3 regions of the Kitasatospora sp. NBC_00039 genome follow, and region 3 is predicted to be linked to each of the others. Evidence: predicted binding sites of a transcription regulator. Region 3 holds the regulator's gene; each other region holds the start of a gene.
The links. The regulator HspR, encoded in region 3, represses chaperone genes until heat shock. The targets are predictions, from matches to a motif close to TTGAGNNNNNNNNNCTCAA.

Region 1 (2,267 bases), 3.8 Mb from region 3:
CGCCGACCAGGATGACGTGGTCGATGTCGGACACCTGGATCCCGGCGTCCTGCACCGCCTGGTGGAACGGGCCCTTGCACCGCTCCAGCAGGTCGGCGGTGAGCTGCTCGAACTGGGCGCGGGTGAGTTTCTCCTCCAGGTGCAGCGGACCGTCGGCGGAGGCGCTGACGTAGGGCAGGTTGATGCTGGTCTCGCTCGCCGAGGAGAGTTCGATCTTGGCCTTCTCGGCGGCCTCGCGCAGCCGCTGCGCGGCCATCTTGTCCTTGGCGAGATCGATCCCGTAGCCGTTCCTGAACTGCTGCACCAGGTGGTCCACGACCTTCTGGTCCCAGTCGTCGCCGCCGAGACGGGTGTCGCCGTTCGTGGACTTCACCTCGACCACCCCGTCACCGATCTCCAGCAGCGAGACGTCGAAGGTGCCGCCGCCGAGGTCGAAGACCAGGATCGTCTGGTCGTTCTCCTTGTCCAGCCCGTACGCGAGCGCCGCCGCGGTCGGCTCGTTGACGATGCGCAGCACCCTCAGGCCGGCGATCTCGCCCGCCTCCTTGGTCGCGGTGCGCTGGGAGTCGTTGAAGTACGCCGGGACGGTGACGACGGCGTCGGTCACGTCCTCGCCCAGGTAGGCCTCGGCGTCGCGCTTCAGCTTCTGCAGCACGCGGGCGGAGATCTCCTGCGCGGTGTAGCGCCGGCCGTCCACGTCGCCGGCCTCGGGGAAGCGCCACTGCGCCTCGCCGACGTGCCGTTTCACCGAACGGGCGGTGCGGTCCACGTTGGTCACCGCCTGCCGCTTGGCCACCTCGCCGACCAGCACCTCGCCGGCCTTGGCGAACGCCACCACCGACGGCGTGGTGCGGGCGCCCTCCGCGTTGGGGACGACGGTGGGTTCGCCGCCCTCCAGGACACAGACGACGGAGTTGGTGGTGCCCAGGTCTATCCCGACCGAACGAACCATCGCCGGCCTCCTTCCGCACAGGCCCCGCCGGGCTGCGGGCCTTGAGTCGGGCCGAGTCAATTGTCGCTCCGTCGTGGGCACCCCGCCGCCCCGTTCCGGCCCGGCCGGACCCGGCCGGACCTGGTCGGGCGCCCGGGCCTGGGAGGGCGCCCGGGCCTGGGAGGGCGCCGCGGGCGTCCTCGGACACGCCCGGTGAGTGCTGTGTGCGCAGCGATGGCGACACCCGGACGGAGTATCCGCGGCCTGCGCAGGGCGACAGAGGGGTCGCCTCCCGGAGCCCTTGGGCGGGCGGCGGGCGCGGGCGAGGGCGGCGGGCGAGGGCGGCGGGGCGCGGCGGGCTGGGGGCCGCGGATCACCCGGGTGGGCGGTGACGACGGGCCGGGGCCGGGCGGGCGAAGTAGCGTGATGTGCCTGGCCCGACCGTTTTTGCCCGGTCTGCCCGGAGATACGTGTTTCCCAGAGATGCCTGTTCGATGAAGTGTTCATCCTGCTGCCGGAGGAGGCCCGATGGGCGTTCCAGCCGCTCGCATCGTCTTCGACGAGAGCGACCGTTCGGCCGTCGCGGACGCGGTGACGGAGATCCTCGCCACCGGCGCGCTGACGCTCGGCCCCTGGACCGAGCGGTTCGAGGAGGCCTTCGCGGCCGAGCACGGTGCCACGCACGCGGTCGCCGTCGCCAGCGGCACTGCGGCGCTGGAGATCGTCCTGCGCACCGTCGACGTCCGCGACCGTGACGTGGTCGTCCCGGCCGTCACCTTCTACGCGACCGCCGGAGCCATCCTGCACGCGGGTGGGCGGCCGGTCATCGCCGACGTCGACCCGGCCACCTTCGCCCTCAGCCCCGAGACGCTGGAGGCGGCGCTCACCCCGGACACCGCCGCCGTGGTGCTGGTGCACATCGGCGGGCTGATCACCCCCGAGGTGGACGCCCTGCGCGCGATCTGCGACCGGCGCGGCATCCCGCTGGTGGAGGACGCCGCACACGCCCACGGCAGCAGCTACGACGGGCGCCCCGCCGGGTCGTTCGGCCTGGCCGGCGCCTTCTCGTTCTATCCGACCAAGGTCACCACCAGCGGCGAGGGCGGCATGATCCTCACCGAGTCGGCCGAGCTGCGCGACGAGGCCCGGATCCACCGTGACCAGGGCAAGGGATCGTTCACCACCAACCACCACGTCCGGTTCGGCGCCTCCTGGCGGATGAGCGAGCTGAACGCCGCCGTCGGCACGGTGCACCTGCGGCGGCTCAAGGAGTTCGTCGAGACCAGGCGCCGGGTCGCCCAGCGGTACGACGCGGCGCTCGCCGGGCTCGACGGCC
Region 2 (2,267 bases), 1.3 Mb from region 3:
CTCCTTGAGGGCCGTCTCGCGGACCTTCTCGGGGAGGTCGGCCGCCTCGACCCGGGCGCGGTAGTCGCCCTCCTCGTCGGCCGGGTCGCCGTTCAGCTCGGCCAGCTCCTTGCGGACGGCCTCCAGCTGCCGCCTGAGCAGGAACTCCTTCTGCTGCTTGGCCACGCCCTCCTCGACGTCCTTGCGGATGGTGTCGTTGACCTCCTCCTCGGCGAGGTGGTCGCGCAGCAGCGTCAGCGCGTACTCCAGGCGGGCCACCTGGTCGGCCTCCAGCAGCACCTTGAGCTTCTGCTCGGCGGTGACGAAGGACGCGTAGCCGATGTTGTCGGCCAGCTCGCCGACGCCCTCGGTCTGGGCCACCCGGTCGACGATCTGCCAGGCGCCGCGCCTGCGCAGCCATTGGGTGGAGAGCGACTTGTACTCCTTGACCAGCTCGGCGGCGCGCCCGGCCACCGGGGTGCCGACCGAGGACTCCCGGAACGGCGTGGTCTCCACCCAGAGGGCGGCGCCGGGCCCGGTGGTGCCGACGCCGATCCGGACCCGGCGCACGGCGCGCACCAGCGCCGCGGGCCCCCCGACGGAGTCGGGGCCGTCGGCCAGCCGGCCGACCTGTTCGACGGTGGCGAGGGTGCCGACCGCCGCGTACGAGCCGTCCACCCGCGGGACCAGGAGGACCTGGGGCTTGCCGGTGCCGGTGGCCGCGGCCCGCGCGGCCTCGACCGCGGCCCGCACCTCGGTGTCCTTGAGGTCCAACGGGACGACCATGCCCGGGAGCACGACCTCGTCGTCGAGCGGCAGCACGGGCAGGGTGAGCGGTGTGGACGTCGATGCCATGATCTCTCCCCAGTCAGCGAAGTTGAGTTGACCTGACTAAGGTTTGGCGAGCGCCGGATGTTCCCGGCCCGTCGTTCGCCATGAGCGAACAAAGGCGCCGGCCCGGAGCAGCGGGAAGGCATCGGGCGGGCCTGTCAAAAACGCCCGGGAGACGTCACATCCGGTCGAGCAGGGCGGCCCCGCGGGAGGGCGGGGCGGACGCCGGGGCCGGCCCGGCCGGCTCGGGGCGGCGCGAGCGGCGGTCAGGAGTGCGTCGCAGGAGACGCCAGAGCGCCACCCCGGCCAGCAGCGCCGCCGGGTGGCCGACCCCGGTCACCAGGTCCCGGTCACCGGCGATCTGCTCGGCGATCAGCGCACCCGCCACCCCGAGCGCGAGCAGCCGCCCGCGCGGCGACAGCAGCCCGGCCAGCGCGCCGAGGCTGGCCAGCACGCCGTAGCTGACGCCGATGTCCAGGTTGTCCAGCGCCCCGGCCTCCAGCCGCCCCGCGGCCACGGCGGCGATCACCACCGACTGGGAGAGCAGTGTGGCGGCGACGTGCCCGACGGCGAAGACGGCCGCCGCCCGGCCCGGCCCGACCCGCCGCTCCAGCGGCGCGACGGTGAAGGCGAAGGCCCAGAGGTACGGCATCCAGATCGTCCCGGCCACCCAGAAACCGCTGAACAGCAGGGCGCGCAGCGGGTGGTGCATCAGGTTGTGCCCGTCCGAGCTGGACGCTTCCTGCAGGCGCAGCACGAGGTCCGGGTCGGCGAGCTTGGCGAAGGTGGTGGTGGCTCCGACCACCGCGAGGTAGCCGAGCGCGAAGGGGTTGCGCCGGGGCGTCGGCACCCGGGCCAGCAGCCAGCCGGCAACTCCGGCCCGCAGCCCGTACCGCAGCATCCCGTAGGGCGGTCCGGCCCGTCCGGCACCCTCCCGCAGCCCCGCCATGCCGCCTCCGCTCCGACCCGCAGCAACCGGCCCCGTCGATGCCCAACGTACCGGCGCGCGCCGGAAATCCCACCCCCGTGAATCTTGTCGTGACCACGGTACGTCGCGGTTCTGGGAGTCCGCTGGGAAAACCCCGTGAAGACCGGTGAACGGCCGGATGGCCGGAACCCGGGACTTTGGTCCAGACCTTCCCTCTGTTTACGCACGAGTAGCCGCTCTGACCGGCGGCTTGGCGTCAACAAGTGTGCATACGTACCGTCACAGAGTGAAAAATCGCCGGGTAAGGTATCGGCCCGTGCCCACTCCCGAGTGGGCCCGAGGGCGGCCCGACAGCCGCCCCACGGGCCGGAAATGTCCGGTCCACCTGCCGGAAACCACCCGCGGTCCGTACGCTGCGAAGTGTGCGGAAACGGTGGGCAGTCCACACCTGCCCTCCGGTCCCCGCACGCACGAACGGGACGGCGGACCCGGCACAGTCCACGACGGAACAAGACTACGAGCGGAGCCC
Region 3 (2,267 bases):
CTCACGCATCTCGGCGAGATGGCGGGCCAGTGTCCGTTCGCTGATGCCGAGACGTCGGGCTATCACCCGGTGGTTGGTGCCTTCGAGGAGCAGATCGATAATGGTCTGCCGCAATCGGGAGACCACCTGCTGCGGAACGGTCCGGCCGCCGGTGAAATCGAGGCCGCGGTTCCAGTTGCGCTCGAACACCTCGTGGAAGAGGAAGTGGATGACTGCCGGATCGTAGATGAAGGCAGCGACGTTGAGGTCTTCCGCGACCGGAATCACGGCGAGGAGCCGGTCGACGATGATCAGCCGCGTGTAGGGCTCGTCGAGCGTGCGGAACTTGCCTCCCGCCTCGGTGATTTTTGCGACGTAGTCCCGGGTCGGCGCGTGGTACCGGGTGCTCGGGTGGTAGATGGTCCGCGTGGATATGCCGCGCTTCAAATCACCCAGGTCGTCGGAGATGGCTCGCGAGAGGACCTCCGGAGGCCGAGGTCCGCCGGGCTGGGCGGCGAGTATCTCCTCCTTTGCCGAGGTCACGGCGTGGTTTATCCGTTGGGCGATCAGTGCTTTTCCGTGCACGTATTCAATGATCCCGCCGGTCGACTCCGGCCGGTGGAATGCCTCGGCAAGGCCCTGTAGGTCGCTCGGGACGGCTATGGCGCGCGCCAGGAGGTCAAGCGCCTGCCGCTGCCACGTGGTGCTCAGTCTGGTGGCCAATTGCTGAGGGTCGACCGCCACCAGGACCTGGGGGTCATCGGTGTCGGGAATGAGCAGGCCGATATCGAGCAGTTCGCCGAGATGGCCGTAGCTGCTGTCGTGGATTTCTTTGCGGTTGATGCGGCCACGGGTGCGGATAATCAAGAGGTAGAGATCGTGGGCGGCGGCGGACAGCGTGCCCGCGCTGACAACATCCGGACCGGAGTCGTTCCTCCCGCTCATTCACGGCTCCTTCTCGATGACCGAACTGGCCCCATGGTGGTACTGGCACCTCACCGCGATCCTAGATCGTGAGGCGGATGCAGGATCGGGCATTCTTCCACTGCTGCGTGGCGAACCTGTTGACTGGCACCCTCTCACCAACGGACAGCCGCCGGCACCCCCCCGACCAGAGGGAACCGGCGGCCGTGTCCAGGCTCGGCAAGTCAGCGCTTGGGCCGCCACACCACCAGGGCGCTGGACTGGGTGGGCGGCTGGTAGGGCACCAGGTCGCGGCGGTAGGAGGCGTGGATGGTGGCCTCGCGCTGCTGGAGGGTGGTGGCGGCACCTTCGAGGGAGTCGGCGAGCTCGGCGATGCGGGACTGGAGGGCGGTGACCTGGTTCTCCAGCTCGATGATCCGCTTGATGCCGGCCAGGTTGATGCCCTCGTCCTGGGAGAGGCGCTGGACCTCGCGCAGCTGCTGGATGTCGCGGGCGGAGTAGCGGCGGCCGCGGCCGGCGGTGCGGTCGGGGCAGACCAGGCCGAGACGGTCGTACTGGCGCAGCGTCTGCGGGTGCAGGCCGGAGAGCTCGGCGGCGACCGAGATCACGTAGACCGGGGTGTCCTCGGTGAGGACGTACTGCGGGGGCGGGGCGGCCCGGCGGGCGCGCGGGGCGCTGCCGGGGAGGCCTTCGCCCACGCCGGGGCCGATCGGGCCGCCGGGGCCCAGGGGGCCGAGCGGGCTGCTGTCGGGGGTCATCTGGTCGTCACGCTCCCTTCGCCGCCTGGAACAGGGCGGCTCGTGGGTCGTCGGAGGCGGTGGCCTCGCGGTACTGCTCCAGGGCCGTCAGCGCGTCGCCGGTGACGTGCTGGGGCACCACGACCTCCACGGTGACCAGGAGGTCGCCGCGGGTGCCGTCCTTGCGGGTGGCGCCCTTGCCGCGGGCCCGCAGGGTGAGGCCGTTGGCACTGCCGGGGGGCAGCTTGAGCTTCACCGAGGGGCCGTTGAGCGTCGGCACCTCGATGGTGCCGCCGAGAGCGGCTTCGGGGAAGGTGACGGGCACCGTCACGGTGAGGTTGTCGGCCTTGCGCCCGAAGACGGGGTGCGTGTCGACGTGCACGGTGACGTAGAGGTCGCCGGCCTGGCCGCCGCGCTCGCCCTGGGCGCCCTTGCCCTTGAGGCGGATGCGCTGGGCGTCCTGGACGCCGGCCGGGATCCGGACCTGCATGGTGCGGGCGGAGCTGGCCCGGCCGCTGCCGTGGCAGTCGGGGCACGGGTCGTCGACGATCATGCCCCGGCCACGGCAGTCCCGGCAGGGCTCGGAGAGGGCGAAGGCGCCCTGGCCGCGGCTGACGGTGCCGGCGC

Region 1: dnaK (molecular chaperone DnaK) is a predicted target of HspR. The motif match lies at 994-1,012, and genes of this name have one in related genera.
Region 2: lon (endopeptidase La) is a predicted target of HspR. The motif match lies at 857-875, and genes of this name have one in related genera.

Annotation. Positions count from the first base shown of each region.
Region 1 is NZ_CP108289.1:887,932-890,198, forward strand. Features, by position in the region: gene dnaK (molecular chaperone DnaK) at 1-952, opposite strand, end outside; gene OG286_RS04365 (DegT/DnrJ/EryC1/StrS family aminotransferase) at 1,460-2,267, shown strand, end outside.
Region 2 is NZ_CP108289.1:3,440,568-3,442,834, forward strand. Features, by position in the region: gene lon (endopeptidase La) at 1-834, opposite strand, end outside; gene OG286_RS15160 (rhomboid-like protein) at 989-1,759, opposite strand.
Region 3 is NZ_CP108289.1:4,694,846-4,697,112, forward strand. Features, by position in the region: gene OG286_RS20735 (helix-turn-helix domain-containing protein) at 1-924, opposite strand, end outside; gene OG286_RS20740 (heat shock protein transcriptional repressor HspR) at 1,128-1,661, opposite strand; gene dnaJ (molecular chaperone DnaJ) at 1,669-2,267, opposite strand, start outside.